DNA from 4 places in the Blastococcus sp. TML/C7B genome. Region 1 is predicted to be linked to each of the others. Evidence: riboswitches for the same ligand, from Rfam matches in the RefSeq annotation. Region 1 holds a riboswitch; each other region holds the start of a gene.
What was found. Region 1 has a riboswitch for cyclic di-AMP ahead of JKP76_RS21700 (hypothetical protein). Riboswitches for the same ligand answer to the same signal wherever they lie in the genome.

Region 2: another riboswitch for cyclic di-AMP. It lies ahead of JKP76_RS13620 (hypothetical protein); the one in region 1 lies ahead of JKP76_RS21700 (hypothetical protein).
Region 3: another riboswitch for cyclic di-AMP. It lies ahead of JKP76_RS11350 (C40 family peptidase); the one in region 1 lies ahead of JKP76_RS21700 (hypothetical protein).
Region 4: another riboswitch for cyclic di-AMP. It lies ahead of JKP76_RS22980 (transglycosylase family protein); the one in region 1 lies ahead of JKP76_RS21700 (hypothetical protein).

What each region holds. Positions count from the first base shown of each region.
Region 1 covers NZ_JAEOAA010000002.1:1,040,048-1,047,459, reverse strand. The annotation lists gene JKP76_RS17935 (vitamin K epoxide reductase family protein) at 1-257, opposite strand, end outside; gene JKP76_RS17930 (thioredoxin domain-containing protein) at 265-915, opposite strand; gene JKP76_RS17925 (cytochrome c oxidase assembly protein) at 1,185-2,105, shown strand; gene lnt (apolipoprotein N-acyltransferase) at 2,475-4,070, shown strand; gene ccsB (c-type cytochrome biogenesis protein CcsB) at 4,067-5,044, shown strand; cyclic di-AMP (ydaO/yuaA leader) riboswitch at 5,205-5,350, shown strand; gene JKP76_RS21700 (hypothetical protein) at 5,500-5,946, shown strand; gene JKP76_RS23645 (M23 family metallopeptidase) at 5,943-6,623, shown strand; gene JKP76_RS17905 (M23 family metallopeptidase) at 6,858-7,412, shown strand, end outside.
Region 2 covers NZ_JAEOAA010000002.1:126,938-134,349, reverse strand. The annotation lists gene JKP76_RS13650 (bifunctional 3'-5' exonuclease/DNA polymerase) at 1-831, opposite strand, end outside; gene JKP76_RS13645 (hypothetical protein) at 907-1,113, shown strand; gene JKP76_RS13640 (DUF1330 domain-containing protein) at 1,122-1,484, shown strand; gene JKP76_RS13635 (siderophore-interacting protein) at 1,520-2,380, shown strand; gene JKP76_RS23520 (NADPH:quinone oxidoreductase family protein) at 2,451-3,422, shown strand; gene JKP76_RS13625 (hypothetical protein) at 3,440-3,745, opposite strand; gene JKP76_RS13620 (hypothetical protein) at 3,846-4,733, opposite strand; cyclic di-AMP (ydaO/yuaA leader) riboswitch at 4,745-4,898, opposite strand; gene JKP76_RS13615 (TetR/AcrR family transcriptional regulator) at 5,052-5,660, opposite strand; gene JKP76_RS13610 (MMPL family transporter) at 5,826-7,412, shown strand, end outside.
Region 3 covers NZ_JAEOAA010000001.1:2,345,929-2,353,340, forward strand. The annotation lists gene JKP76_RS11325 (diguanylate cyclase) at 1-991, shown strand, start outside; gene JKP76_RS11330 (NAD(P)-dependent alcohol dehydrogenase) at 995-2,023, opposite strand; partial or broken gene JKP76_RS24030 (CocE/NonD family hydrolase) at 2,274-3,560, shown strand; gene JKP76_RS24035 (hypothetical protein) at 3,673-3,822, shown strand; gene JKP76_RS11340 (HAD domain-containing protein) at 4,349-4,870, opposite strand; gene JKP76_RS23440 (WhiB family transcriptional regulator) at 4,905-5,246, opposite strand; gene JKP76_RS11350 (C40 family peptidase) at 5,465-5,977, opposite strand; cyclic di-AMP (ydaO/yuaA leader) riboswitch at 5,993-6,139, opposite strand; gene JKP76_RS11355 (hypothetical protein) at 6,527-6,673, shown strand; gene JKP76_RS11360 (D-2-hydroxyacid dehydrogenase family protein) at 6,777-7,412, shown strand, end outside.
Region 4 covers NZ_JAEOAA010000001.1:2,534,719-2,542,130, forward strand. The annotation lists gene JKP76_RS12295 (hypothetical protein) at 137-742, shown strand; gene JKP76_RS12300 (dihydrofolate reductase family protein) at 794-1,477, opposite strand; gene JKP76_RS20995 (DUF3459 domain-containing protein) at 1,527-1,811, opposite strand; partial or broken gene treZ (malto-oligosyltrehalose trehalohydrolase) at 1,888-3,282, opposite strand; gene JKP76_RS22980 (transglycosylase family protein) at 3,415-4,053, opposite strand; cyclic di-AMP (ydaO/yuaA leader) riboswitch at 4,053-4,199, opposite strand; gene JKP76_RS12315 (MOSC domain-containing protein) at 4,376-5,248, opposite strand; gene treY (malto-oligosyltrehalose synthase) at 5,339-7,412, opposite strand, start outside.

The DNA.
Region 1 (7,412 bases):
GGGTTGGGAAAACCGAAGGCCTCGGCTTGCGGGCTGGACATGATGGAGCCGCAGCTCAGGACGGGATTGAGACTGCACGTCGGCACGTAGGACGGATCAGCCAGGAGCGCGTACTTCTCGACGGCCAGGACGAAGGACGCGACGAGCCCGAGCAGCCCGCCGACCAGGAGCAGCCAAGCCAGCCCGCGCTCCGAAGGCGCCTCCCGGCCGTTCGAGCCGGAAGGCGGCGTCGAGTGCTCAGTGGGGGTGACGGTCAAGGTCGTCTCAGTCGGCGAGCGCAGCATCGATCAGTTCGATGAACTCGTCGGTGGTCTGTGCCTCGACCTTCTCCCCGTTGAGGAAGAACGTCGGTGTGCCCTCCACGCCCAGCGCGAGACCGTCCCGGCGATCCTGCAGCACCCGCTCGAGCGTGGCGGGATCGCTGACCGTGGCGTCGTATTCGGTCATGTCGAGGCCCATTCCCTCGGCGAAGCCGCGGAAGACATCCGCCTGGGAGTCCTGACGCTCGCCCCACTCCGTCTGCGTCTCGTACATGCGGTGGTACATGTCTTCGAACCGGCCCTGTTGGGCTGCGGCCTCGACCGCCACGGCTGCGTTCTCGCCGTTGGCATGGCCCGGCATCGGAAAGTAGCGGGCGACGAAGGTGACCCGCCCGTCGTAGTCGTCGCGAAGCTGCTCAACGAACGGGTAAGCGGCCTTGCAGCCCTCGCACTCGAAGTCGAGGAACTCCACCAGCGTGACCCGGTCGTCGGCGGCGGTAGAGAGTCGGTGGCTGTCTTCGCGCACGACGGGTGCGCCGCCTGCTTCGGTCGTGCCGGTGTCGTCCGCCCCGGAGTTGTTCATTCCGAGGAGGACGGCGACAGTCACGACGAAGGCCGCCACCAGCGCGGCGGAAATCTTCAGGTTGGTGCTCAACCGCTCTCCTTGTTGATCCGTCCGGCGGGTCGAGCGGCCGACCGCGGCCGTCCCGCAGGCGGAGTCGGGCGGCTGCCTGCCCGCCTCTACTCTACGAAGGTACGTAGGAGAAGCTACAGCAGCTCGCTCGTCGGTGCGGCGCTCGTGCGCGTCGCGGGTCGGCTTGCCTCGCAGCTCGCCCTCCGAGCCTGATGGCGGTATGGCGGGTGTCCCATTCAGTCGCTTCGAAAGGCATGACCGTGGGACCACATTCAGGCGGGATGATGCGGATGCCCACCGAGCCCCCGACGCTGATGCGATTGCTCACCCCGCAGTTCGACGCCACGTCGGTCGTCCCGGGCTTGGCGGTGGTGGCGCTCATCGCCTACTTGCTGGGAGTGCGCGCGCTCCGCCGGAGGGGCAGCCGGTGGCCTTGGCACCGAACTGTGAACTTCGTGGCCGGCATCGTGACCGTGTTGTTGGTCACCGCCACCCAGGTCATGGGTTACGGGATGGTGCTGTTCTCGATTCACATGCTCCAGAAGATGGTTCTGACCGTGGTCTCGGCGATGCTGCTGATGCTGGGCGCCCCGGTGTCACTAGCGATTCGTGCTCTCCCGCGCCACGGGTGGGGCGCCCTCTCGCGACGACTCCTCTTGCGGGCATTGCGCTGCAAGGTGGCCCGAGTGCTCGCGCATCCCGTCGTCACGACCGTCATCTTCGTGGGCAGCCTTTATGGCATCTACTTCACGCCCACCTTCGACTTCCTGATGCGCAGCTGGTGGGGGAACGTCGCGATGCTCCTCTTCTTCTTGGGCACCGGCCTGCTGGCATTCGGCGGAGCGTTCGCGCTCGGTCCGTGGCCACACCGTGCCTCCGCTCCCATACGCATCGCGGAGCTGGGACTGCCCGGCCCGCTGCACGCATTTTTCGCGGTGGCGCTCATGATGGCCAGCGCTCCGGTCGTCCGGACCTTCGCGAACCCGCCGGCGGGCTGGGGCATCGATGTCATGACCGATCAGCTGGCGGCCGGGAACATTGTGTGGGGCTTCGGAGAAGTGCCCAGCGTCATTGCCTTCGTCATCGTCTACCTCCAGTGGAGCCGCTCGGAGGAGACGCTCACGAAGGTGAGCGATCGTCGGGTGGATGTCGAGCTCGAGGCCTACAACGCACGCCTCCGGAGAATGGCTCAGGAGTCGCGCAGTGGATAGTCCCTCTCGACTGTGGTCCGCATATACGGCGGTATGCGCGGGCGGACGGTCGCGACCAGACGACGACGCCCCCGGCTGTGTCGACCGGCGATCAGGCGGTCGGAAGGCTTCCCTACTATCTGGCGTAGGACGTGCCCGTAGAGGCGGAGTCGTAGCGCGTGAGCGCGATGATGCGGCGGGAGGCGACGTGCGATTCCAGGACAGCCGGGTCGGTAGCGAGGCGCGGGTCGTCTGCCGGTACAGCAGAGCGGCGTGCCCGTGACAGGCTCCACGATGGCGCGGGCGTGGTCGCGCCCGCCCGATGGCGGTCGGCCGGCTGCCCGCCGCCGGGCCCACGATGGCCGGGTCGAGGCGGTGGTCTCATGGCCGGTGGCCGCTTTCCTGGCGGCGGGCGGCGGGGTGTGCCTGTGGCTGGCCTTCCCGCCGTACGGACGGTGGCCGCTCGCTGTGGGTGGCCCCTTCGCCCTCGCTCTGGCGACGCGCGGCCGTAGTGCACGGTTGGGCGCCGCGCTGGGGATGCTGCTCGGCTCCAGCTTCTTGTTCCCGTTGCTGAACTGGACCGGCGTCTTCGTCGGCGATCTTCCCTGGCTGGCGCTATCAACTTTCCAAGCCGTCTTCTACGCCGCCTTGGGGGGCGTATCGGCCCTGGTCGGTCGGCTTCCGGCGGCTCCGGTCTGGATGGCGGCGTTGTGGGTGGGGCAGGAGGCAGCCCGTTCCCGCATCCCGTTCGGGGGCTTTCCGTGGGGACGACTTGGGTTCAGTCAGGCCGACGGGCCGATGGGTTCTTTCGCCGCGTACGGCGGCGTGTCGCTGGTGACCTTCGCCGTGGCGCTCACCGGCACGCTGCTCGCCTGCGCCATCTGGCGCTCCTTGCTCTGGCGACGTGAACGCCGAGCCGGCCAGGCTCGCGCCGTCGCGTTGCTCGTCGCCGCAGCGTTACTCGTCCCGGTGGTCGGGGCGCTTGCCTGGCTACCGCTGCCCGGGTCCAGCCTGACGGCCGGCGGGCCGACGGCCACGGTCGCTGTTGTCCAGGGCAATGTGCCCCGGGCCGGCCTGGACTTCAACGCCCAACGTCGCGCAGTCCTCGACAACCACGTCCAGCAGACACTGGCGCTGGCCGACAAGGTGGCTGGCGGTGCGGCCTTGCAGCCGGACCTCGTGATCTGGCCGGAGAACTCCTCCGACATTGATCCTTACAAGAACCCGGACGCGGCAGCCGCCATCGACCGAGCGGCGCGCGCAGTAGGCGTGCCGATCCTGATCGGTGCCGTCCTGGACGGGCCCGGGGAGAAGCTGACGAACGTCGGTGTGGTCTGGGATCCGGTGGAGGGTCCTGGCGAGCGCTACGCAAAGCGGCATCCCGTGCCGTTCGGCGAGTACATGCCGGCCCGCTCGTTCTTCCGGCTGTTCAGCGATCAGGTCGATCGCCTGCGTCGGGACTTCGTCGCGGGGGACGAGCCCGGCGTGCTGGACGTCGGGGGAGTGCGGATCGGAGACCTCATCTGTTTCGAGGTGGCCTACGACGGACTGGTGTCCGACGTCGTGGACGGCGGCGCCTCGCTCCTGGTGGTGCAGACCAACAACGCGACGTTCGGCTACACCGCCGAGAGCGAGCAGCAGTTAGCGATGAGCCGCCTGCGTGCCATCGAGCACGGCCGGACGGTCATCGTCGCTGCAACGAGCGGGATCTCCGCGATCGTCGCACCCGACGGCACTGTCGTCGACCGGTCCGAACTCTTCACGCCCTATCTCTTCAGCGGCGCCATCGCCCTGCGGCAGAACACCACCCTGGCGAGCCAAATCGGCGCGGGCGCCGAGTGGGCGGCCACCGCCACGGGCCTGGCCGCGCTGCTCGCTGCCGTCGTGCTCCGCCGACGTGAGCCACCTCGGTCGAACGTGCCTTCGAGCGCTCGCGACGTGACCGTGCCACGCAATGTCCACACCCACCAGCAAGGAGCCCGATGACATCCGACCAGTTCTCTGCCCTGTCCGACTCCCTCTTCAGCGCCTCGATCATCATCTATGCCCTCGCGGCGCTCGCCTTCTGCGGCGAGCTCGCGTTCGGAAGGCGCGCCTCCCGGCCGAGTCAAGAGCTGGTCACCGTCGGCGTGGGCACTTCCCTGCCCTCCCCGGAGGACGGAGCCCAGCCGCTGGCGGCGACGTCCGGCGCGGCCGGTCGCCGCTGGGGGCTCCTGGGCGTTGGGCTCACGGGTGCCGGCGCCCTCGCCAATGCCGGTGTGCTCGTCGCCCGCAGCGCGGCGACCGGACGAGTGCCATGGGGGAACATGTACGAGTTCGCAACTGCCTCCGTACTCGCCGGCGTCATTGCCTACCTCGTGTTCGCACTTCGGGCCCCGGCGGTGCGACGCATCGGAGCCTTCGTGCTCGGGCCCGTGGTGCTCGGGCTGGTTCTCATCGGGCTCTACCTCTATGCGGAATCCGGTCCCCTGATCGCCGCCCTGCGTTCGGACTGGCTGGCCGTGCACGTCTCCGCCGCCATCATCTCGTTCGGCATCTTCATCGTCAGCGCCGTCGCCAGCGCGCTGTACCTGGTCGCGGTCCACCGCGAGAAGACGCTGGGGGACGGCGGCCGCAGGAGCGGGGGGATCGCCGACAAGCTCCCCAACGTGGCCGTGCTCGACCGGGTGGCGCACCGCACCGCGGTCTTCGGTTTCCCCGTCTGGACGTTCGCGGTCATCGCCGGCGCGATCTGGGCGGAGAGCGCCTGGGGGCGGTTCTGGGGATGGGACCCGAAGGAGACCTGGGCCTTCATCTCCTGGGCTCTGTATGCGACCTACCTGCACGCCCGAACCACCGCCGGGTGGCGAGGCCGCCCGGCTGCGTGGGTGAACCTCATCGCCTTCGCGAGCCTCGTCTTCAACCTGCTGTTCGTGAACCTCGTGTCGACCGGTCTGCACTCCTACGGCGGCGTCTCGTGAGCTACGCGCGGCCCTCGGATGTCCTCGGCGCAGGTGTTTGACCGGCAGCTTCCTGGGCCTCCGTTATGCAACCGTGACAACTAAGCAACTTCGTACTACGGTTCCGGGCGGTCCTGCCGAGCTGTGCCTCTCGACCGGAGAGCCTCGGTCGGACCCCGCCTAACTGCCCGTGCCACACGGCCGGGCGGACCGGGGATCCACCGTCCCCCTGGGGTGAATCCCGCGTGCGCGACTGCGAGCACGCGGGTAGGGCGCCTTCCCGCCCGAACCCGTCAGCTAACCCGGTAGGCGGCGAGGAAGAACGGAGATCCGCCGCCTTGGCGACGCTGCACAACCGGTCTGTCCGCACGTCCGTCGTCCCGTCCGTAGTCCACTCCGACCGACCCCGCCGAGACGGTCGAATGGGTCCCTCCGGAGTCGGATCCGCGCTCCTCCGCCACCGCCGCACCGGCTTCGTGGCCGCCACGGCAGCGCTCGTCATCGGCCTGTCGGCCGTGACGGCACTGGCTGCTCCCGCCGATGGGCAGTCGAAGGAGGCCGTCCTGAGTACTGAGGTCGAGAGGATCTCGGGGCTGGTGGCCGCGGCGGAGAAGGATCTGGAGAGATTCACCGTGGAGGCGGAGGCCGCGGCCGACGCCTCCCGCGCCGCGCAGACTGCGCTTGCAGATGCAGAGACGCAAGCCGCTGCCGCTGCCGCTGAGCTGGAGGCGACTCGCGAGGCGGTCGATGCAGCTCGGGACGGTATCGCCGCGCTCGGCCGCGATGCCTTCATGGGTGCCGACCCGCTGGGCGATGCGGCCGTGCTGCTCGACGCGGCCGGCCCTGACGAGGTGCTGGAGAGGGCCGCGATGCTCGACCTCCTGGCGAGGATCGCGCCGAGCGGCTCGAGGGGTTCGAGGTGATCCAGGGGCGACAGGAGCGCGCGGATCGGGCGGCCCAGGCTGCGGTCGCGGAGCGTGATGCGGCGGTTCGTGCCTCGGTCGAGGCGGAGACTGCAGCCCAGGCGCAGCTCGCGGCATCTCAGCATGCGTACGACGTAGCTGCTGGGCAGAAGTTCGCCCTCGACGCGCAGCTCCGCGATGCGGAGATCGAGCTGCTGGGGGCGCAGGGAGTGGCGGATCCGGCTGCCGCACGGGACGAGCAGCAGCGAGGCGAACTGGCGATGGCGCGCGCCGGCACTGCCGCGCTCGTGGCCGGCCGGGTGACCTCCTGCTATGGAAGTCGGTCTGGCGCCACGCACAACGGCGTGGACATCGCCGCTCCCATCGGTACGCCCATCTATGCACCGGATGCCGGAGTGGTGCTGGACGCGGGACCGGCGAACGGCTTCGGCCTCGCCGTCTACATCCAGCACGCGGACGGCACCATCACCGTGTACGGCCACATCAACCAGTACTTCGTGACCGCGGGGCAGACGGTCGCCGCCGGTCAGCAGATCGCCGAGGTAGGCAACCGGGGGCAGTCGACGGGCCCGCACCTGCACATCGAGACCCATCGCGGAGGGCTGTACCAGCAGCGCGTCAATCCGGCGCCGTGGCTGAGTGCTCGCGGCATCACGCTCGGTGGCGGCTGTGGTTGATCCGTAGTGACGTCCGTAGCGACGCGCGCCACCGCATCAACCTGAACCTCCACCTGACGCAGGGCTCATAGGGCAGCGAAGCGGCCCGGCGGGCACTCAGAGTGTGCAGAGGATCACCGAGCGATCAAGAAGTGTGTGGTGAAAGTGCCGCGTGTTGCCGTCGCTACTAACGGTGATAGTGGGACTCTGCTCCGGCTCATACGCACCGCCACCCTCTTCCCCAGGGAGCGAGCCATGCCCGACCACCGTTCCCGCCGGCGCGCCAGCCTGACGGATGCTGGACTGTTGCATCACCGCTGGCGCACAGCGAGCCATCCTGGCCCCCGCCGTCCGCTGCGAGCCGCACTGGTCGTTGTACTGGTAGGCGTTGCCCTCGTCGGCGCCGCGACGCCGAGTCTCGGCGCTCCTGCGCCTACCAATCCCACGGACGGCCAGATCGGTGCCGCGCGGACCGAGCAGGAAACTGCGGCGGCCGAAGTCGGCCGCATCGCCGGCCTGGTCGCGGTCGCCGAGGCCGAGCTCGAACGCGTCGGCATCGAGGCCGAAGCCGCAGGGACCGCCTACATGATCGCCGAGGAGGCGCTCCAGCAGGCGCAGGTCGTGGCTGAGCAGAGGGCGGCCGAACTACAGGCGGCGGCGGCTGCCGTCGCCGTCGCGGAAGCCCGCATCGCCCGGTTCTCCCGCGACAGCTACATGAACGGGGCGACGATCTCCAGGACGGCCGCGCTGTTGAGCTCCGAGGGACCTGGCGAACTGATCCAGCGCGCCGCTCTGCTCGACTACGTCGCA
Region 2 (7,412 bases), 910 kb from region 1:
CACGAACCAGGAGCGGAACCGGCCCTCGCGCACCCAGGCGTCCAGCCACGCCCAGCCGTTGGCGGTGAGCAGCCGGGAGAGCTTGCGGTACTCGAGCAGCGGCGGCATCGCCGGGTGCTCGACCTGCTCGAGGGTCCAGGAGCGGGTGTCGGGGACCGGCAGCCCCGCCGCCCGGAGCGCCCGCAGCAGATCGGCCGGCGAGTCGGGATTGAGCCCGGGGGCGCCCAGCGCGTCCCGGATCCGGGCGGCCAGGCGCTCCAGCGCGGCCGGGCGCTGCCCCGCCGGCGGCCGCGGCCCGAGCAGCTCGGAGAGCAGCCGGTCGTGGACGTCGGCCCGCCACGGCAGGCCCGCGTACGTCATCTCGGCTGCCACCAGCGCGCCGGATGACTCCGCGGCGAGCAGCAGGGCCAGCCGCCCGCGCTCGGCGGAGGCGGCCAGCACCGCCTGCTGGCGCTCGTGCTCGGCGACCGGGTCCAGCCGGTCCGCGGGGTCGTCGAGCGGGAACAGCCCGGCGTCGACGGCGGTCACCGGCTGCAGCGCGTCCCAGCCCGGCGCGTCGTCGGCGGCGAGCAGCCCCCGGTCGGCGAACGGCGAGCGCCGCAGCAGCGCGTGGCACAGCCGCAGGTCGGTGCAGCGCGCGACCCGCACCCCCGCGGCCAGCAGCGCCGGGTACCAGCGCGTGGTGTCGTCCCAGACCCAGCGCACCGGCTCCGGCCCCGCCTCCCGGGCGGCCACGGCCTCCGGCAGCGCGTCGGCCGGCACCCGGAGGACGCCGTCGTCCGCCCGGAGCTCGACCTCCTCGCCGCGGCGCACGAGGACGATCCGGTTCACCCCCGCAGTCTCCTCGACGGGTACGACTGCGGGGCTCCGCGGCTGACCGAGCCCGCCCGGGGGTAGGGCGTCCCCATGGATGCCGTCTCGATGGGCAAGGCCGGTCTGCAGGGCTGGCGCGCGAGGGTCGCCGACACGGTGGCGACCCCGGTGGCACGACGGTCCCCGCTCACCGACGACCAGGTGCGGGCCGCGGTGGGGGCCGCGTTCTTCGTGCTGTCGGTCGTCTACGTCGTCCAGACGCTGCGGCAGCTGGGGCGTGGGAGGGCCGCCGCCGGTTAACGTTCGGCATGGCTGTCGATCCCCGCGGTGCCGATCTCAAGCGCTACCTGCAGGAGGACCCGGGCGGGCCCGTGGTCATGCTCAACCTGCTCCGCTACGCCGAGGGCGGCCGCGACTCCTACGCGCAGTACGCCGAGGCGCTGCGGACGACGTTCCTGCCCCGCTACGGCGGCGAGATCCTCTACGCCGGCGACGGCTCCACCGCGCTGGTCGCCGAGGCCGGGCAGGACTGGGATGCCGTGCTGCTGATCCGCTACCCGTCCCGCCAGGCGTTCAGCGCGATGGTGGCCGATCCGGAGTACCAGCAGGTCACCGCCCTGCGCACCCGCGCGCTCACCGAGGCGGTGCTGCAGGCCACGACCCCCTGGTGAGGGCACCCTAACCAGCCCCGGACTACCGTTCAGGCATGACCGAGGCACGACAGGCCACCCGCCAGCCCCGCAAGCGCACCCCGCGGGTGGCCGAGGTGCTGCGCACGACGCGCCTCACCCCGCACATGATCCGCGTCGTCCTCGGCGGCGAGGGGCTGGGCGACCTCCCCGCCGGCGAGTTCACCGACCACTACGTGAAGCTCCAGCTGCCCCCGGCCGGCGCCGGCTACACGGCGCCCTACGACGTCGACGAGCTGCGCGCCACCCTGCCGCCGGAGCAGTGGCCGGTCACCCGCACCTACACGGTGCGGGCGTGGGACGCCGAGGCCGGCGAGCTCACCATCGACTTCGTGCACCACGGCGACGTGGGCGTGGCCGGCCCGTGGGCCGCCGCCGCGCAGCCCGGTGACCGCATCCAGTTCATGGGGCCCGGCGGCGCCTACCGCCCGCACCCGGGCGCCGACTGGCACCTGCTCGCCGGGGACGAGGCCGCGCTGCCGGCCATCGCCGCGGCGCTCGAAGGACTGCCCGCCGGCGCGCGGGCCCTGGCCTTCGTCGAGGTCGCCGGCCCCGAGGAGGAGCAGCCCGACCTGACCGTGCCCGCCGGCACCGAGCTGCGCTGGCTGCACCGCGGGGACGGCGAACCGGGCGAGACGCTGGTCGCCGCCGTCCGGGCCGCGGAACTGCCGCCCGGCCGCGGGCACCTGTTCGTGCACGGCGAGGCCCACGCCGTCCGCGAGCTGCGCCGGCACCTGCGCGCCGTGTGCGGCCTCGACGCGGAGTGGACGTCGATCTCCGGCTACTGGCGGCGCGGCGACACCGAGGACGGCTGGCAGTCGACCAAGCAGGAGTGGAACGCGCAGATCGCGGCCGAGGAGGCCCCGGCGCCGGCCTGAGCCGCCCGCCCGGCCGCGGCGGCCGTCTGACAAGCTCGGAGCCCCACCGACCCCCACCGCAGGAGGACCCGTGCGCGCCGCCCAGATCTCCACCCTCGACGGCCCCCGGGCGATCCAGGTCGTCGACGTCCCCGAGCCCGAGGCCGGCGACAAGGTGCTCATCGACGTCCACGTCGCCGGCGTCACCTACCCCGAGGTGCTGCAGAGCCGCGGCGAGTACCAGATGAAGCCCCCGCTGCCCTTCACCCCGGGCAGCGAGGTGGCCGGCGTCGTGCGCTCCGCCCCCGAGGGCAGCGGCTTCACCGCCGGCCAGCGCGTCGCGGCCTTCCCGTCGCTCGGCGGCTTCGCCGAGGTCGTCGCCGCGGCGCCGTCGCTGACCTTCCCGCTCCCGGACGGCGTCAGCTTCGAGCAGGGCGCCGCCCTGCCCATGAACTACCTGACCATGCACTTCGCGCTGCGCCGACGCGGCCAGCTGCGCGAGGGCGAGTCGGTGCTGGTGCACGGCGCCGCCGGCGGGCTCGGCACGGCCGCCGTCCAGCTGGCCAAGGCCTACGGCGCCCGCGTGCTCGCCGTCGTGTCCAGCGACGCCAAGGGCGAGGTCGCCCGCGCCGCCGGCGCCGACGAGGTCGTGCCGGCCGACGGCTTCCGCGACGCGGTCAAGGAGCTGACCGGCGGCAAGGGCGTCGACGTGGTCGTCGACCCGGTCGGCGGCGACCGCTTCACCGACTCGCTGCGCAGCCTGGGCCGCGAGGGCCGGATCCTGGTCCTCGGCTTCACCGGCGGGGAGATCCCCACGGTCAAGGTCAACCGGCTGCTGCTCAACAACGTCTCCGTCGTCGGCGTCGGCTGGGGCGCGTTCTGGTCCGTCGGGGCGCCCGGCTTCCCCAAGGAGCAGTGGGAGGACCTCTACCCGCTGCTCGAGGCCGGGAAGCTCGACCCCGTGCTGGGCAGCGTGCACCCGCTGGAGGACGTCGTCGCCGCCGTCACCGAGCTCGACGAGCGCCGGGCCGCCGGCAAGGTCCTCCTCCGCGTCCGCGGCTGACCGCACCGGCTGCGGCGCTACTCCCCCAGGAGGCGCCGCAGCCGGCGCGCCGGCTCGCGCACCAGCAGGCCGGGCAGGCGCAGTGCGGCGGTCGCGGCGCGCACCCCGAACCGGAGCAGGTCGGGCCACTCGGCGGGCCTGGGCGCGGCCGCCACGGGCCGCTCCCGCACCGGCGGGGGCACCGGCGGCAGCGCGGGCGGCAGCAGCACGTCCATCGCGGCATGGGTGCGGCGCGGGGCGCGCAGCGAGGCGAAGGACGGGATCGGCGGAGCCGCGGGCGACTCCTCGTCGTCGGGGCCCCGTCCACGACCGGTCGTCGTCACGGTGCGCTCCTCCAGCTCGGTCTCCGGGAACGGGCCGCGTGCTCGGAGGAGCCGCCGCCCGGGGCCGTCGACACTAGCGCCGGCCCGCTGGGCGCCGCGCTCAGCGGTAGTTCACGTGCACGTGGTCCATGTGGTTGGCCGTCGCGCCGCCGCGGTTCTCCATGGGCTTCCACGCACCGCCCGGCGTGCTCATCATCCGCTGCTCCCAGATGAGGTACTCCACGCCGAGCTCGCTCCAGTGCGCCACGTGGTAGGCCACGATCGCGTCGCCGAGGGCGCCGTTCGCCATGACCATGTAGTCCACCGCGAGGCCCGAGGGGTGGCCGCCGGGGTCGGTGGCGCTGGGCCGGGTGCCGCCGAGGGTGATCGAGCCCGCCCCCGGGACGTTGCTGACGACGGCGTCCGCGGCGGCCTGCGCCCGCGGCTTGATCGCACCGGCGCTGTTGCTGATCGTCGCGCGGGTGGTGGCGGCGACCGAGCCCGCGGCCCGCGCGACCGCCGCGGCCGGGGCCTGTGCGGCCGGCGCGGGCTTCGCGGCAGCGGCCTGCGCCGCGGCCAGCTCGGCGAGCTCGGCGGCCTGCCGTGCGGCGGCCTCCTCCGCGGCCCGCCGGGCGGCGGCCTCCGCGTCGGCCCGCTGCTGGTCGAGCACCGCCTGGTCGGCGGCGGCCTGGGTGGCCAGCGCGGCGAACTCGGCGTCCTCACGGCTGCTGCGGCTGGCGGCCAGGTCGGCCAGCGGCCCCAGGTCCCGCGCGACGTCGACCGCGCCGGAGCTGCCCTCGATGCCGAGCTGGCGGGCGACGCTGACCGACTCGGTCTGCGCCGCCTCGGCCTGCGCGTCCGGGCCGGGCCCGACGACGAGGTTCACGATGACGGCGCCTGCGGCGGCGACGCCGATGTAGACGGCCGGCCGGCGGGTCGCCGACGGGGGGCGCCGGTGGGCGGCGGGGCGGGTGGACCGGGGTCGTGCGGTGGTGCTGGGGCGCGCCATCCGGCGGCTCTCCGTTCTTCCGATACCGCCTACCGGGTTAGCTGACGGATTCGGGCTCAGAAGTGCCCTACCCGCGGCGGACGGCGGTCCGGCGCGCGATTCACCCCAGTGCTGCGGTGGGTCCCCGGCTCCCCGCGCCCCGGAGGACGACGGCGACTCAGCGGCGCCCGGCGGCTTCCCCGGGTGGGGACGGTGCGACCGACGGACCGCGCCACGGTAGGCAGCGTTACGGTTCCGTGACAATCGGCGACCGGGCCACGCGGGGCCGGGACGGGCCCCCTACCTGGGGCGATGCGCCGGGTGTGAGGTGCGCCGCAGCTATGCGGGGCCCGGGCGTGTCGAGCGCCTCGGCAGCAGCAGTCGCCGCCCGCTCTCGATGAGGTGCTCGCGGAGCTCGGCGTCCTCCAGCGCGGCGGAGCCGGGATCGGCGGCCGGGCCGGGAAGCCCGACGAGGAACAGCGTGGCCGCGACCCGGAGGGCGGGGTCGGGACCGGCGAGCTGGTCGACGATCCGCTGCAGCACGCCCATGAGCGCCGGGTTCTGTTCGAGCAGGTGCCGGACGGCGACGTCGCCCATGAGCACCGACAACCCGCCGCGGTTGCCGATCAGCAGGTCGACGAGGCCGGCGACCAGCAGCTCCACCCGGCCGCGCCGGCTGCGCTCCGCCTCGGCGGCGACGGCCAGCCGCTCCAGCTCGTCGAGCGCGGGCCGCAGGGCGGCCAGGATGATCTCGTCCTTGGAGCGGTAGTGCCAGTAGACGGCCGCCTTGGTGACGCCGAGGGCGTCGGCGATCTTCTGCAGCGAGGTCTCGCTGACGCCGTCCTCGGCGAACAGCCGCAACGCGGCCTGCAGCAGGCGGGCGCGGCCGGCCCCCGCGGTGCGGTCGGTGCCACCCTCCGGAGCCGTGCTGCCCGGTGCTGCGCTCATCGCTCCCCCTCCCGACGTGTGCCATCTCACCTAGCCGATCGGCTAGGGCCAGCCTAGCTGCGCGGTTAGTCTCCTCGGAGCCGGCACGTCGCGTTCACCGACGCCGTCCGAGCCTGCGGACCGGCCCTCCGGCGCCGCGCCCGCCACCCCGATCGAGGAGTTCTCGTGGCCACCCTGCTCTACCGGCTCGGCCGGTTCTCCTTCCGCCGCCGCGGCCTGGTCGCCCTCGTCTGGGCGCTGCTGCTGGCGGTGTTCGGCGCGGGTGCGGCCACGCTGTCCGGGCCGACCTCGGACTCCTTCACCATCCCCGGCGTCGAGTCCATCACGGCCTTCGACACCCTCGAGCAGAAGATGGGCACGGCGGCGGACAACGCCTCGGCCCGCGTCGTCTTCCGCGCCGAGGGCACCGTGGCCGACGACGGGACGCGCAGCGCGATCGAGCAGGCGCTGGCCGAGGTCGCCGAGGCGCCGCACGTGGCATCGGTGACCGACCCGTTCCTGGAGAACGGCGTCTCCGCCGACGGGCGGACCGCGTACGCGCAGGTCGCCTACGACATCCAGACCATCGACGTCTCCGAGACCGACCGCGAGGCGCTGTTCGACGCCGGCCGCAGCGCCGAGAGCGCCGGCCTGCAGGTCGAGTTCGGCGGCGACGCCACCCAGGGCGTGCCCGAGCAGAGCGCCGCCGAGGTGATCGGCCTGCTGGTGGCGGCGCTCGTGCTGGCCCTCACCTTCGGCTCGCTGGTGGCCGCCGGCCTGCCGCTGCTCACCGCGATCATCGGCGTGGCCCTCGGCGTCTCCGGCGTCACGATCGCCACCGGCTTCGTCGAGCTGAGCTCCAGCACCCCGACGCTGGCGCTGATGCTCGGCCTCGCCGTCGCCATCGACTACGCGCTGTTCATCGTGTCGCGCTACCGCCACGAGCTGTTCCTCGGCCGGGAGCCGGAGGAGGCCGCCGGCCGCGCCGTGGGCACCGCGGGCTCCGCCGTGGTCTTCGCCGGCCTCACGGTGGTCATCGCGCTCGCCGCGCTCTCCGTCGTCGGCGTCCCGTTCCTCACCGCGATGGGCCTGGCCGCCGCCGGCACCGTCGCCGTCGCCGTCGTCATCGCGCTCACCCTGCTGCCGGCCGTGCTGGGCTTCGCCGGCCTGCGGATCCTCGGCACGCGCGGCCGCGCCCGCCTCGAGCGCGAGGAGCAGGCCGCGCAGCCGTTCGGCGCGCGCTGGGGCGCCGCCCTGGTCCGCCACCGGCTGGTCGCCCTGCTGGTCACCGCCGGCACGCTGCTCGTCGTCGCCGTCCCGGCGCTGGACCTGGAGCTGGGCCTGCCGGACGAGAGCACCGCCGCGCCGGACAGCACGCAGCGCAAGGCCTACGACCTGGTGAGCGAGGGCTTCGGCCCGGGCTTCAACGGACCGCTGCTGGTGCTGGTCGAGGGCGCCGGGGAGGGCGGCGCCGTCGCCGGGACCGAGCAGGCCCAGGCCGCCATCGCGCAGCTCGACGACGTCGCGGTCGTCGCACCGGCGCAGTTCAACCCGGCGCAGGACACCGCGGTCATGACCGTGATCCCGGCCAGCGGCCCGGCCACGGACGCCACCGAGGAGCTGGTGAGCACCATCCGCGACCTGGCGCCGCAGCTGCGGGCCGACACCGGGGTCTCCCTGGCCGTCACGGGAGTCACCGCGGTGACCCTCGACGTCGCCGACAAGCTCAACGCCGCGATGCTGCCCTACCTGCTCGTCGTCGTCGGGCTGGCG
Region 3 (7,412 bases), on a different contig from region 1:
GTCCGTAACGCCCGAGGTGGCGACGACGCGCATCATGGCGCGCACGCTCGCCACCTTCTACGGGTTCGGTGGCGCGGCGGGCCTGCTCGTGACCCTCGACATCGACCCCGGTTCCCGCCGGGCGATCCTCACCGTGCTCAGCTGCCTGGCGCTCGGCGCCGCCGTCGTCGTCGGACGGTGGGGGGCGCGCTGGCCGCGGCCCTACATGCACTCCGCCGTCGGTGCTGCCACGGCGATGATCGCGAGCGCCGTCCTGATCGCGCCGACCCCGGTCAGCTCGCTGGCGGCAGCCACGCTGATCACCTTCGTCGTCGTCGACGCGCACTTCTTCTTCTCGGGCCGGGCCGCGCTCGGCCACCTCACCGCCGCCGTCGTCGGCATCACCCTGGCCCTGCTGCTCAGCGGCGTCGGACCGGGCACCGCGTTCGGCTTCGACCTGGTGCTCGCCAGCATCGGGATCGTCATCCAGCAGCTGGTGTCACTGGCCTCCGACGCCAGCCGTGACGCGCTCACCGGGCTGCACAACCGCCGCGGCTTCGACCAGGCGCTCGAGGAGCTCATGGCCGAGGCCTCGCGCTCCGGCGAGCCGCTGTCCGCCGTCCTCATCGACGTCGACCACTTCAAGACCGTCAACGACACCCACGGCCACGAGGAGGGCGACCGGGTGCTGCGCCGGGTCGCCGACGACTGGCGCGGCGAGCTGCCTGCCGGCGCGCTGCTGGCCCGCCACGGCGGCGACGAGTTCTCCCTGCTCCTACCCGGCCGGACGGGGGAGGAGGCGCTCGCCCTCGTCCGCCGGGTCTGCGCGCTGCACGACGGGGTGTCGCTGTCCTGCGGCGTCGCCCAGTACCGCCCGGGCGACAGCGCCTCGCAGCTCATGCGCAGCGCCGACCGCGCCCTCTACGACGCCAAGATCCTCGGCCGGGGCCGGGCCGAGCTGGTCGGCTCCGACTCCGGCGGCTCCGGCAGCCGGGTTCCGCAGCCCAGCTGATCCTCAGGGGACGACGACGGCGCGGCCGCGCAGCGTCCCCTCGTGCATCCGGCGGTAGGCCTCGGGCGCCTCCTCGATCGTGAACCGCTCCACCTCGACGTGGATCGCACCGCTGCGGGCCAGGTCCAGCACCTCGATCAGCTCCGACCGGGTGCCCCAGTACGGCGCGCGCACCGTGGCGCCCATCGGCGTCGAGAAGAAGCCGGTGGGCAGCACCGCGCCGCCGATGCCGACGATCTGGATGACGCCGTCCATCGCCACGGTCTGCCGGGCGATCTCCAGCGTCGGGGCGGCGCCGACGAAGTCGAACACCGCCTGCGCGCCCACCCCGCCGGTCAGCTCGCGGATCGCCGCGACCGCCGACTCGTCGGAGTGCAGCGCGCGGTGCGCGCCGACCTCGCGGGCGAGCTTGAGCTTGTCGTCGCTGAGGTCCAGGGCGACGACGGTCGCCCCGGTGATCGCCCGCAGGATCTGGATGCCCACGTGCCCGAGCCCGCCGACGCCGATCACCACGGCGGTGCTCCCGGCCGGCAGCGCGCCGAGCGAGGAGACGATCGCGTGGTACGGCGTCAGCCCGGCATCGGTGAGCGAGACCGCGGACACCGGGTCGAGGTCGCCGAGCGGGACCAGGTGCCGGGCGTCGTCCACAATCAGGTACTCGGCCAGAGCGCCGGGCGCGCCCAGCCCGGGCGGGTAGATGCCGAGCCCGCCCGCATGCGGGCAGTAGTTCTCCGCACCCCGGGCGCAGGCGTGGCACCGCCCGCAGCCCCACGCGCCGTAGACGGCGACCGGCTGGCCCAGCTCGACGCCGCTCACGCCGTCGCCGAGCGCGTCGACGACGCCGGCGCCCTCGTGGCCCAGCGTCAGCGGCAGCTGATAGACGCCCTCGGGCAGGCTCATCACGAACGCATCCGAGTGGCACAGCCCGGCCGCGGTCACCTTCAACCGCACCTGGCCCGGCCCCGGTTCGGGCGTCGGGATCTCCACGACCTCGGGTTCGCTGCCGACGGTCCGGTACTGCACTGCGCGCATGTCAGCTCCTCGCGGGACGACGATGCCCCGACCCTAGGGCCCCGCGCCGACGAGCAGACCGTCGCAACCCGCCGCTAGGGTCGCGCCGTCCCCGCCGCTCTGACCAGGAGATCCCGTGCGCCGGCCCGATCCTCCCTCGCCCCGGCCGCTCCCGCGCCCGGCCCGCCTCGCTGCCGCCGCGCTGGGCCGCCGGTGGAAGCTGCCCGCCCCACTCGCGCCGGTCCAGGTGCTGGGCGACGTCGACGTCCCGATGCGCGACGGCGCCGCGCTGCGGGCCGACGTCTACCTGCCCGCCACCGCCGGCCCGCACCCCGTGGTGCTGCTGCGCTCCCCGTACGGGCGTGGAGCCGGGTTCGCCGTGTCCACGGCGGTGCCGTACGCCGAGCGCGGTTACGCCGTGGTCCTGCAGAGCGTGCGCGGCACCTTCGGCTCCGGTGGCGACTTCACGCCCGTGGTCAACGAGGAGCACGACGGCCAGGACACCGGCGCGTGGCTGCGCGAGCAGCCCTGGTTCGACGGCCGGCTGGCCACCCTCGGGCCCAGCTACCTCGGCTACACGCAGTGGGCGCTGGCGCTCGACCCGCCGCCCGAGCTCACGGCCATGGTCCTGCACATCGGCCCGCACGACCTCGCCCAGGCCGGGCTGATCGACGGCGCCTTCCAGCTCACCAACCTGGCGATCTGGACCGACCTGGTCGCCCACCAGGAGCAGGTCGGCTTCCTGCGCGGCCTGGTCCGGCTGGCGACGGCGGAGCGGCGGCTGGCCCCCTTCCTCGGCGAGCTGCCGCTGCAGGGCCTGGCCGAGCGGTTCGGCGGCACCCCGGCGCCCTGGTTCGACGAGTGGATGGACCACCCCGACCTCGCCGACCCCTACTGGGACCGGTACCGCGCGACGCCGGCCGTGCACTCCTCGACCGTGCCCACGATGCTCATCGGCGGCTGGCAGGACTGGTTCCTCGAGCAGACGCTGTACCAGTACGGCGTCCTGCGGCAGCGCGGCGTCGACGTCGCCCTGACCCTCGGCCCCTGGGCGCACCTGGGCATCGACCCCGCGGTCACGACGCCGGAGAGCCTGGCCTGGCTCGCCATCCACCTGCCCGTGGACGGCGCTCCGCCGGCACCCGAGCGGCCCGAGCCGGTGCGGGTGCACGTCAGCGGCGCCCGCACCTGGCGGACGCTGCCCGACTGGCCCCCGGTGGCCACCGAGCGCACCTTCCACCTCGCCGGCGGCGGCCGACTGGTCGACGACGCCCCCGTCGAGGCCGCGGTCACCCGGTTCACCTACGACCCGACCGATCCGACGCCCTCGATCGGCGGGCGGGTGCTCGCGAACAGCGCCGGGCAGCGGGACAACCGGGCGCTCGAGGCCCGCGCCGACGTCCGCACCTTCACCACCGAGCCGTTGCGCCGACCGGTGGAGGTCCAGGGCGGGGTGCGGGTGCGGCTGGTCGTCGAGTCGGACAACCCGTACGCCGACGTGTTCGTGCGGCTCTGCGACGTCCAGCCGAACGGCGCCTCGATCAACGTGACCGACCGGCTGGTCCGGCTCGATCCGGCGCCGGGGGAGGTGCCGCGCGCGGGGCTGCGGACGATCCGAGACCACCCTGACCGACACCGCGCACCGCTTCCGCGCCGGCCACCGGATCCGCCTGCAGGTCTCCGGTGGGGCGCACCCGCGCTACGCCCGCAACCTCGGCACCGGCGAGCCGCTCGGGAAGGCCACGCGCAGCCGACCGGTCACCCACCGGATCCGCTCCGGCGGGCCGACGCCGTCGTCGATCACCCTCCCGACGGTCTGATCGGTGCGTGGCCGTTCGGGGACGCGGGCGGGAGCAGCAGCCCGAGAAGCGGAGCGGCGCCCTCCGCGCTGAAGTCGGTGACCGGGACGACCGCGCCACCCTCCGGGCGCGCCCAGCAGGGCAGGTCCTCGGCCCGCCCGCCGGGGAGGACCACCGGGACCAGGGCGGGGCAGTGGCCGGGCGGGACGTCGACCTCCCGACTCGGCAGGGCCGTCGACGCGACGACCAGCACCCAGGAGACGGTGGTGTCCTCCAGCAGCCGCTGCAGGTCCGGGGGCTCGTTGGACGTCAGCGACTTCCAGCCACGCCTCGACGCCGGCGGTGGCGAGGAACGCGCAGAAGGCGCGCGTTTGGTCGGCCTCCGCGGGGCCGGCCGGCGCGGCCAGCACCAGCACACGGCCTCCCGTCGGCCGGGTTCGGTTCGCTTCGGTTCCGGTATCCACGGTTACCCCCTGCGGTCCACCGCGCAGAGTGGCACCGCGACGGGCGGGCGGACAGGTCTTGCGGCGCGGCCGGGCGGCGGGCGTCAGCCGCCGTCGGCCAGCCAGCGCTCGACCCGGTCCAGCTCGGCGTGCGTGAGCCCGGTGGAGTAGGCGGGCGCCACCACCAGCACCTGGCCGTGGCCGCTGATCCACGCGCTCGCGTCGTCGGCCTGGTCGGCGAGGTCGTCGTCGATCCAGACGATGCGGCGGCCCGGCTCCGCCGCTGCGACGGCCTGCGCGGCGGTCAGCTTCCACCAGCCGGCGACGCCGCCGAGCGTGCCGCCGAAGCCGGTGGGCAGCGCGTCGCGGCCGTGCGTGCGCAGCCCGCGGGGCAGCCCCAGCGGCCCGGCCAGCAGCTCGTCGGCGAGCTCGGTCCACGTGGTCAGCCACTGCAGCTCCACCCGGCCGGACTCGTGCAACGCCCGCAGCCGGGCCACGACCGACGGATCCCAGGACAGGACGTAGCCGTTGAAGCGGCCGCGCCGCCAACCCACGGGCAGGTCGTGCCGGACGGCGTTGAGCACGCCGTCGACGTCGAGCAGCAGCACCGGGGGAGGAGGCGTCACCTCGTCGTCCCTACCCGGCGCGGGCTCCTGCCGCTCAGGCGGTGATGGCGTCGCGACGGGCCACGCGCAGCCGCCGGCGCTCGCGCTCGGAGAGCCCGCCCCAGATGCCGAAGCGCTCGTCGTTGCGCAGCGCGAACTCCAGGCACTCGGCCCGCACGTCGCAGCCGGTGCAGACGCGCTTGGCGTCGCGGGTCGAGCCGCCCTTCTCCGGGAAGAACGCCTCCGGGTCGGTCTCACCGCACAGCGCCGACAGCCGCCACGACTCGTCGTCGGGGGCGACGGGCTCGGTCCACGGGGTGCTCCACGACGGCTGGTCGTGGGTGTCGACCGTCTCGTCGGGGACCAGGGACAGGAAGGGGCGGTAGGACGAAGGCACAGCGCTGCTCCAGGGGAAGTGGGGCGGGGGGTGACGGACCGGTACGGGCCGTCGGCTGGCACTGACGTTATCTGCGCGTGATCTGACGCGCTCCGGCGGATCAACCCGAAACCGGACCGTCCGGTTGGCGCATTGTGTGGACACGTCGACGGGTCGCCATGTCGCCGTGTCGACACCGGGCCGGTGATGGCCCGGCCCGGTGCCGACAGCTGCGGAGATCAGGCGACGCGGCGGGTGCTGTGGTAGCCGGGCACCGAGTCGACCCGCACGATCGAGACCGGCTTCCCGTAGGTCGACGAGTGCACCATCATCCCGTTGCCGATGGCCATCCCCACGTGCCCGACCGGGTCGTAGAACGTGATCAGGTCACCCGGCTGCATGGCGTACCAGGGGACCTCGACGCCGGCGGTCGCCTGTGCGCGCGACGTGCGCGGCAGCTGCACGCCGGCCGCCTTGTAGGCCGCGAAGGTCAGACCCGAGCAGTCGAAGCCGCCGGGGCCCGTGCCGCCGTACACGTACGGCTTGCCCTGCTGCGCCAGGGCGTGGTTGACGGCCGCCTGCGTGGTCGGCGTCGGTGCCGGGGCTGCGGAGAACATCACGGGCGCAGCGGCGGCGGGCGGGGCGACGGCGACCGAGGCGGCCAGGGGGGTGAGGGCGAGACCGGCGCCGGTGAGGAGGGCGAGGGTCGCCCCGCGGACGCGGCTGGACGAGGACGTGCGGGTAGTCGTCATGGACGACGCGTTCTCCTGTTCTCCATCAACCGCCTACCGAGTTAGCTGACGGGTTCGGGCGGGGAGATCGCCCGGCGGGACCGGTCGAGCCGGTCGCGCTTCACCCCAGGGACTGCGCGTGGGTCCCCGGCCCGGCGCCGAGACGTTCGGCGCCGGTTCGGCGGTGTCCGGCCGGGTGTCGCCGGAGGCGACGTCGAAGGCCTCGGCCGGACCGCGACGACGCTAGGTGGATCGACCGGCCCCTGCCGGACCGCGCCGCGGCGTCGTCCGGGTGATGGGCCGGCCGCCACGCCCGGGTGCCCGTTGGGCGACTCGCGGCCCCAGCACGCCGGTCGCCGTCCGGCCCCGCCGGCACCTCTCGCCCACATAGCGGAACGTGATCGGGCGCTTACTTCTCTGTGCGAGGCGTGGCGTCACCGACGGCAGCGGCCCACTCACGCGGCTCGGCGCCGATCGCGTCCTCCGGCCGGTGGACCGGGATCCCGACGGGGGTTGGCGGCCGCCGTCACGGGGCAGGGACGGGGTCAGTCCACAGCTGAGGAGGCGAACATGGCCGGAATGCTCCGGAAGCTCATCGCGTCCGGGGTCGCCGCACGGGTGATCCAGGAAGCGCGCAAGCCGCAGAACCAGGCGAAGCTCAAGAAGATGCTCGCCGACTTCCAGAACAAGAACGCCGGCGGCAAGCGCCCCCGCTGACCCACCGGCGCCCGACGACGGCCCCCGACCGCATCCGCCGGTCGGGGGCCGTCGCACGTCCGGCGCCGGGCCCCTGGCGACGGCGGTGTAGTAGACCGGGGGCGTGATCCGCATCGCCGTCCTCGACGACTACCAGTCCGTCGCCGCCGACTTCTGCGACTGGTCCCGCGTGCCGGGGCCGGTCCAGGTGGTCGGGTTCCACGACTCGGTCTCCGACGTCGAGGCGCTCGCCGCGCGGCTGGAGCCCTTCGACGTCGTCGTCGCCATGCGGGAGCGCACCGAGTTCCAGCGGGACCTGCTCGAGCGGCTGCCGAACCTGCGGCTGCTGGTGACCACGGGCATGCGCAACCGCGCGATCGACGTCGCCGCGGCCGCCGAGCGGGGCATCACCGTCTGCGGGACCGGTGCGGGGGCGGCAGCCACCGCCGAGCTCACCTGGGGGCTGGTCCTGGCCACGCTGCGGCACATCCCGCGCGAGGACGCCTCCGTCCGGGCCGGGGGCTGGCAGCAGACCCTCGGCGGCGACCTGGACGGCGCCCGGCTCGGCGTCGTCGGGCTGGGGCGGCTCGGCAGCCGGGTCGCCCGCGTCGGCCAGGCGTTCGGCATGGACGTCGTGGCGTGGAGCCAGAACCTCACCGACGAGCGGGCCGCGGAGGTCGGCGTCCGCCGGGTGGAGCGCGACGAGCTCTTCGCCACCGCCGACGTCGTCACGGTCCACCTGCTGCTGTCCCGGCGGACC
Region 4 (7,412 bases), on a different contig from region 1:
GGGGGTTCCGATTGCCGGCGCGATCAACAGTTCTGACGATGCCCGGCCCCTGGGGTGCACCGCAGTCTCGGATCGTTCGCCGAGCGCCTGCCGGCGAGAACCGTCGTCCGACGGGGACATCGACAGGAGACACCCCATGAAGAAGATCGCCCTCGCCTCCGCCGCCATGGGTGGCGTCGCCCTCATCGCCTTCGGCGCCAGCGGCACCTTCGCCGCCTTCTCCTCGACCCAGACGGTCGCCGGCCAGAAGGCCGGTGCCGAGACGTTCGAGCTCACCGTTGGTGGCGGCGTCGTGGGGACCGGGGACGAGCACATGTCGCTCGCCCCCGGCGGGAGCGCCCGGTACGCGTACGAGATCAAGAACGCCAGCGCGCTCCCCGGCAAGCTCAGCGCAACCGTGAGCGTGCAGGACGCCGAAAACACGCGCAGCGATGCGGAGAAGGCCGCGGGGGACACCAACGACGGCACGGGTGAGTTCAGCACCTTCGCCCGCGTCCAGCCGTCCTACGACGCCAACTGCGACGACAAGCCCGACACCAAGCTGGGCGGGCCGGTCAAGATCGCCGACCTGCCCGCTGCCGTCTCCGCCGCCTTCACGTCGTGGACGTTCGCCCCCAACACGACGCACTGCGTGATCCTCGACGTGTCCCTGCCGGACGACCCGAAGATCAACCAGGTCCAGGGCGACGACATGACGTTCAGCCTGGGGCTGACGCTGACCCAGGTGATCGCCCAGCAGTGAGTCCGTCCGCCGAGGGCGGTCCGGGATCTCCCGGCCCGCCCTCGCGGCGTCTCAGCTCCCGACCGCGTACCGGGTGAACAGCACGCCGTCCTCCTCGAGCACCTGGCGGAGTTCGAGCCGGGCGGGCGCCGGCAGCGCGCCGGGCAGCAGGCGCTCGGGACCGCCCACCAGCGCGGGGGCGATCGACAGGTCCAGCTCGTCGACGACCTCGGCGGTCAGCGCCGCGTGCAGCAGCTGGGGCCCGCCCTCGCACGTGACCTGCTCCAGGCCCCGCTCGGCGAGCGCGGAGACCGCGGCCGGCAGGTCGACGTCGTCGTCACCGCAGACCAGCACGTCGACGCCCGCGTCCGCCAGGGCGGTCCGCCGGCCGGCGTCGGCCGACGCGCAGGTGACCAGGATCGTGGGGGCCACGGCGTCGGCGACCAGCCGGGACGCCGGGTCCAGCGCGGCCCGGCGGGAGACGACGGCGACCGGGAGCGGTGCGGGCCGGCCGAGCGCCGACCGGAGCCGGCCCACGGTCGACTCCGGCAGCACGGCGCGGTACTGCTCCTCCGCGGCCGTGCCGTGGCCGACCAGCACCACGTCGGCCAGCGCGCGCAGCACCCGGAACACCCGCTTGTCGCCCGGCGACCCGAGCCCGGCGCTCCTCCCATCGACCGCGATGGAGCCGTCGAGGGAGGTCACGAAGTTCACCCGCAGGGCGCGGCCGCCGGGCAGGCGGTAGGCCTCGACCAACCCGTCGTCGTCGAGCTCGGACCCCGGGTGGGGCAGCAGCCGGCGCACGTCAGCGGGTGCTGAGCACGGCCGCGCTCTCCGGCGGCATCGTGACCGTGCTGCCGTCGACCCCGGGCAGCTCGGCGGTGGCGAACAGGACCTCGTCGGCGGGCCGGTCCAGGTCGATCTCCCGTGGCTCCGCGGCGAGGTTGACCACCACGCGCAGCGCGCCGCGGTGCACGACCAGCCAGCGGTCGGCGTCGTCCCAGTCGACCTCGACGGCGGTCAGGTCCGAGTCGACGAGGTCGGGGTGCGCCCGGCGGAGCGCCAGCAGTGACCGGTGGACGGCGAGCAGCCGGTCGTGCGGTTCCTGGGTCGGCTGCCGACCAGTCGAGCTTCGAGCGGGTGAAGGTCTCCGGGTCCTGCGGGTCGGGGACGACGTCGGCGTCCCAGCCGTGCTCGGCGAACTCGCCGATCCGCCCCTCGGCGGTGGCCTTGCCCAGCTCCGGCTCGGGGTGGCTGGTGAAGAACTGCCACGGCGTGCTCGCGCCCCACTCCTCGCCCATGAAGAGCATCGGCGTGAACGGGCTGGTGAGCACGACGGTCGCGCCGACGGCGAGCATCGCGGGGGAGAGGGTCGCCGAGATGCGGTCGCCGACGGCGCGGTTGCCGATCTGGTCGTGGTCCTGCAGGTAGCCGAGGAACTTCCAGCCCGGCAGCGTCGCGGTGTCGACCGGGCGGCCGTGGTGCCGGCGGCGGAAGCTGGACCAGGCGCCGTCGTGGAAGAACGCGCCGGTGAGCACCTTGGCCAGGCCCGCGACGCCGGCCTCGGCGAAGTCGGAGTAGTAGCCCTGGCCCTCCCCGGTCAGCGTCGAGTGCAGCGCGTGGTGGAAGTCGTCGCTCCACTGCGCGGTCAGGCCGATGCCGCCGGCGACGCGCGGGGTCACCATGCGCGGGTCGTTGAGGTCGCTCTCCGCGATCAGCGTCAGCGGCCGGCCGAGGGCGACCGACAGCTTGTCGACCTCCTGGGCCATCTCCTCGAGCACGTGGGTGGCGCGCTCGTCGACCAGCGCGTGCACGGCGTCCAGCCGCAGCCCGTCGACGTGCATGTCGCGCAGCCACATCAGCGCGTTGTCGATGACGTAGCGGCGCACCTCGTCGGAGTCCGGGCCGGAGAGGTTGATCGAGTTGCCCCACGTGTTCGCGCCGCCCTCGGCGAAGATCGGGAAGAACTCGGGCAGGTAGTTCCCCGAGGGGCCGAGGTGGTTGTAGACGACGTCCTGGATGACGCCCAGGCCCTGCTGGTGACAGGCGTCCACGAACCGCTGGTAGGCCGCCGGGCCGCCGTACTCCTCCTGCACCGCGTACCAGAGGACGCCGTCGTACCCCCAGTTGTGCGTGCCGTTGAAGCCGTTCACCGGGAGCAGCTCGACGAAGTCCACCCCCAGCCGGACCAGGTGGCCGAGGCGGCCGATCGCGGCGTCGAACGTGCCCTCGGGGGTGAAGGTGCCGACGTGCAGCTCGTAGACGACGCCGCCGGCCAGCGGGCGGCCGGTCCAGGCGCGGTCGCCCCACGCGTAGGCCTCGGGCTCGTGGCGCCGGGAGAGCCCGTGCACGCCGGCGGGCTGGCGGCGCGAGCGCGGGTCGGGCCGCGGCGTCTCGTTCTCGTCGAGGAGGAACCCGTAGTCGGCCTCCGGGCCCGCGTCCACCTCGGCGCGCCACCAGCCGTCGTCGTCCCGCGTCATGTCGTGGACGGTGCCGTCGACCTGGACGCGCACCCGCTCCGGCAGCGGGGCCCAGACGGCGAACTCGACGGGTGCGGACATGCGGGGGCCTCCGGGACGTGCGCGGGAAGGCCGCGGTGGCGGCCGGAGGCATCATGCCCGCACCGGCGGCCGCCAACCGCCGCGTGCGCGGACGGGGAGCCCGCCGGGTGGCGGCGGGCTCCCCGTGGCGGGTCAGCCGACGAGCACGAGCCGCTGGCCGACCTCGAGCCGGTCGGGGTTCTGCAGCTGGTCCCGGTTGGCCGCGTAGAGGGCGCGCCAGCCGCCTGCGATGCCCTGCGCCTGGGCGATCTTGCTCAGCGTGTCGCCCCGCCGGACCGTGTAGCTGCCGGTGGTCGCCGCGGGCGTCGAGCTCCCGGCCGAGGGCTGCTGGACCGGCGCCTGCTGGACCGGCGCCTGCTGGACCGGCGGCGCGGCCGGCGCCGGGGCGGGCGTCGTCGCCTGCCCCTGGATCGGGTCGTCGAGGTGGACGTGGCAGTTGTCCCAGGCCCCCGGGCCCTGGACGGCGAGCAGCGCCTCGGCGACCGCGATCTGCTGCGCCTTGGTGGCCAGGTCGGCGCGCGGGGCGTAGGCGAGACCGCCGAAGGCCTCCCACGAGGACTGCCGGAACTGGAGGCCCCCGTAGAAGCCGTTCCCCGTGTTGATGCTCCAGTTGCCGGTGGACTCGCACTGGGCGACGGCGTCCCAGTTGTTCTGCGCGGCCTGCGCCGAGGTGCTGAGCGCACCGAGCGAGACGGCGGCGATCCCGGTGAGGACGACGGCTCCGCGGCGCAGGCCGCGGGCAGGCGTCATCGACTGGCTGTGCGTGGACATGTTCCTCCGATGCACCGCCGGCGGGGTGAGCTGTCGGGTTCGGGCGATCGGTGCCCGGCCGCTCCTCGCGGCTTCACCCCGAGACGCCGTGGGCGTCGGGATCCTGGGTCCCCCGCCCCCGTCCACGGGTTGTTCGTGTGCACGCCGCCGGACGGGGTTGGGCGGGGCGGCGCGGTGCCGGGCCGGACGGCCGGAGCACCCGGAGGACGGTAGTTACCGTTTCGTTATCCGTCGCCCGCCTCCGGCGTGGCGTGGCCGCCACGCCGGAAAACGGGGCCAGCTCGACATGCGCGGTCACACCTACCGCCCGCGCCGGCCGGTCTCAGGCGAGCGTCACCGGGTCACCGCTGCGGACGACGCCCTCGCCGGTCACGTCGGCGTAGACGCCGGCGCACGCCCAGGTGCCCAGGCCCGGGATCTCTCGGCGGTGGTGGCGGGCGACGGTGCGCAGCGTGCCGCGGTCCTCGGGCAGGTCGCCCTGGGCCAGCGTCGTCATGACGCAGCGCATCGTCAGCATGCTCACGCCGGCCCGCGCGGAGTCGCCGAGGCCCAGGCTGCGGCCGACCCACGCGTCCTCCGCGAAGCCTGGATCGGTGCCCCCGATGAGCACGTTCGGCCGGTAGCGGAGGACGTCGAAGTCGCTGCCCCCGCCGAGCGCGGTGAGCTGTTCGAGCGTGGCCCGGGTGAGCACGTGCAGGGCGGCCAGATCGAAGAAGGTGCCGGGCGGCGCCATCATCCCGAGGCCGATGGCGCTGACCGGCTCGCTGCCCTCGTAGGCGTGCGTCGTCCCCTCGATGAACTCCGCCGGCGCCAGGCCCTCGATGTCGGGCCACTGCTCCTCGAAGCGGCTGCCCTCGGGCACCTCGCTGGTCAACCGGACCGGGCGGCCGAGCAGCTCGGAGAGCGCGGAGTCGGTGCCGGCGTCGTCGCTGCGCAGCTCGCGGCCGTCGGGCAGCGCGAGCACCACCGGCGGCAGCGGGGAGCCCGCCTCGGGCTCGCTCGCGAACCGGGCCGACAGCCCGAGCAGCGCACCCCACTTGCGCGGGTGCTTGGCGCTGGCCACCGTCCCGTCGGTGGTGTCGACCAGGGCGTAGGCGCGGTCGCCGAGCACGCCGCGCCCGGTCAGCCGCACCTCCTCGACCTGCTCGCCGAGCAGGGACTTCACCGGGAAGCGGTACAGCGCGTCGATGTGCACGCGCGCATCAGACCACGAGAGGGCCCCGAGACCTGCACACTCGTGGCTTTCCGGGCGCTGAAGGCCCCGAGTGTGCAGATCTCGCGGAGGTCAGTCCCGGACGAGCAGGGCGACGGGCAGCCGGGCGAGCAGCACGTCGGCGGCCACGCCGCCGACGTCGGAGACGAACCGCTCACCGGTCAGCAGGTCGCGCCACGCACCGGTGGGGAGCTCCAGCGCGGTGTCGCCCCAGCCGTCTCGGGCCAGCCGGGCGGGCAGCCGGGTCGCCACGACGACGACGCCGTTCCCGTCGGGGCCGCCGCGGTCGTAGGCGACCAGGCACTCGGCGGCCGATCCCCGCACCTCCACCGGCGCGTAGCCGGCGAACAGCTCGGGGGAGTCGCGGCGGGCTCGGAGCACCCGCGAGGTGACCAGCAGCTTCGCCGCTCCGCTGCCGTCGACGGTGGGTACCTCGCCGGCCTCGAGCGCGGCCAGCATCCGCCGCCGCAGGTCGTAGTCCACCGGTCGCCGGTTGTCCGGGTCGACCAGCGAGAGGTCGTGCAGCTCGGTGCCCTGGTAGACGTCGGGGACGCCGGGCATCGTCAGCTGCATCAGCTTCTGCGCCAGCGAGTTCGACCAGCCCAGCGGCGCGATGCGGGCGACGAACGCCTCGATCTCCGCCGTCGTCGCCGGGTCGTCGAACGCGGCGTCGACCAGCGCGTGCAGCTGGTCCTCGAACTCCGAGGACGGATCGGTCCAGGTCGTCGAGGTGCCTGCCTCGCGCGCCGCCTTCTCCACGTAGGCGTGCGCCCGCTCCCGCGAGAGCGGCCAGGCGCCGACCAGGTTCTGCCACACCAGGTGCGCCAGCGGGCGGTCGGCCAGCGGGTGCCGGGCCAGCCAGCCGCGCACCAGCGCCGCCCACTCCGAGGGCAGCTCGGCGAGCACCGCCAGGCGGGCCCGCACGTCCTCGCTGCGCTTGGTGTCGTGCGTCGACAGCGTGGTCATCGCCTGCGGCTTGACCGCCAGCCGGTGCGCCTGCGCCGCGTGGAAGTCCGCGACCGAGCCCCCGAGGTGCGCGGGGTCCCCACCCACCTCGTTGAGCGCGACGAACCGGGACCACCGGTAGTAGGCGCTGTCCTCGACGCCCTTGGCCATGACCGGGCCGCTGGTCTGCTCGAAGCGGGTGGCCGCCTCGGTGCCCGCCTGCGACAGGACGCCGTACAGCGCGTCGACGGCCGGCACCAGGTCCGGCCGGCCGGCCCGGACCGCGGCGACCGCCCGGTCCAGGTGCTCCCGGCCGTCGGGCAGGTAGCTGCGGTAGACGCCGAAGGTCGCCAGCAGCTCGGCCAGCGCCTCGGTCTGCTGCGCCCGGTCGATGCCGGGCAGCTCGCCGACGACCCGCACCAGCCGGGCCACCTCCGAGCCGAGCATCCCGTCGGTGACCTCGCGCTTGCAGTCGTGCACCAGCTGGGCGTAGTCGACGGTGCGCCCGGACAGCTCGGTGTCCAGCGCGGACAGCGCCGGCTCGCCGGCCGGGTCGACCAGCACCCGGTCGACCTCGGTGAGCGCGTCGTAGCCCGTCGTCCCCGCTGTCGCCCAGCCCTCGGGCAGCTCCTCACCGGGCTCCAGGATCTTCTCGACCACCGTCCAGCGGTTGCCCGACGCCTCGGCCAGCCGGTGGAGGTAGCCCTTCGGGTCGGCCAGGCCGTCCGGGTGGTCGATCCGCAACCCGTCGACGGCGCCGTCGCGCACCAGCTGCAGCACCAGCTCGTGGGTGGCGTCGAAGACCGCCGGGTCCTCCACGCGCAGCCCGGCGAGGGTGTTGATCGCGAAGAACCGCCGGTAGTTGAGGTCGGAGTCCGCGCGCCGCCAGTCGACCAGCTCGTAGTGCTGGCGGGCGTGCACCTCCTGCGGCGTCCCCTCACCCGTGCCCGGCGCGATGGGGAAGCGGTTGTCGTAGTAGTGCAGCTCGCCGGCTCCGTCACCCCCACCCTCCCGACCGACGATCTTCAGCTCGGCGAGGTCGTCCGCCGAGCCGAGCACCGGGATGCGGACCTTGCCGCCGCCGAACTCCCAGTCGATGTCGAACGCCGCCGCGTGCTCGCTGGCCGGCCCGTGCTGCAGCACGTCCCACCACCACGGCGCGGCCGCCGGGTCGTCGACGCCCATGTGGTTGGGGACCAGG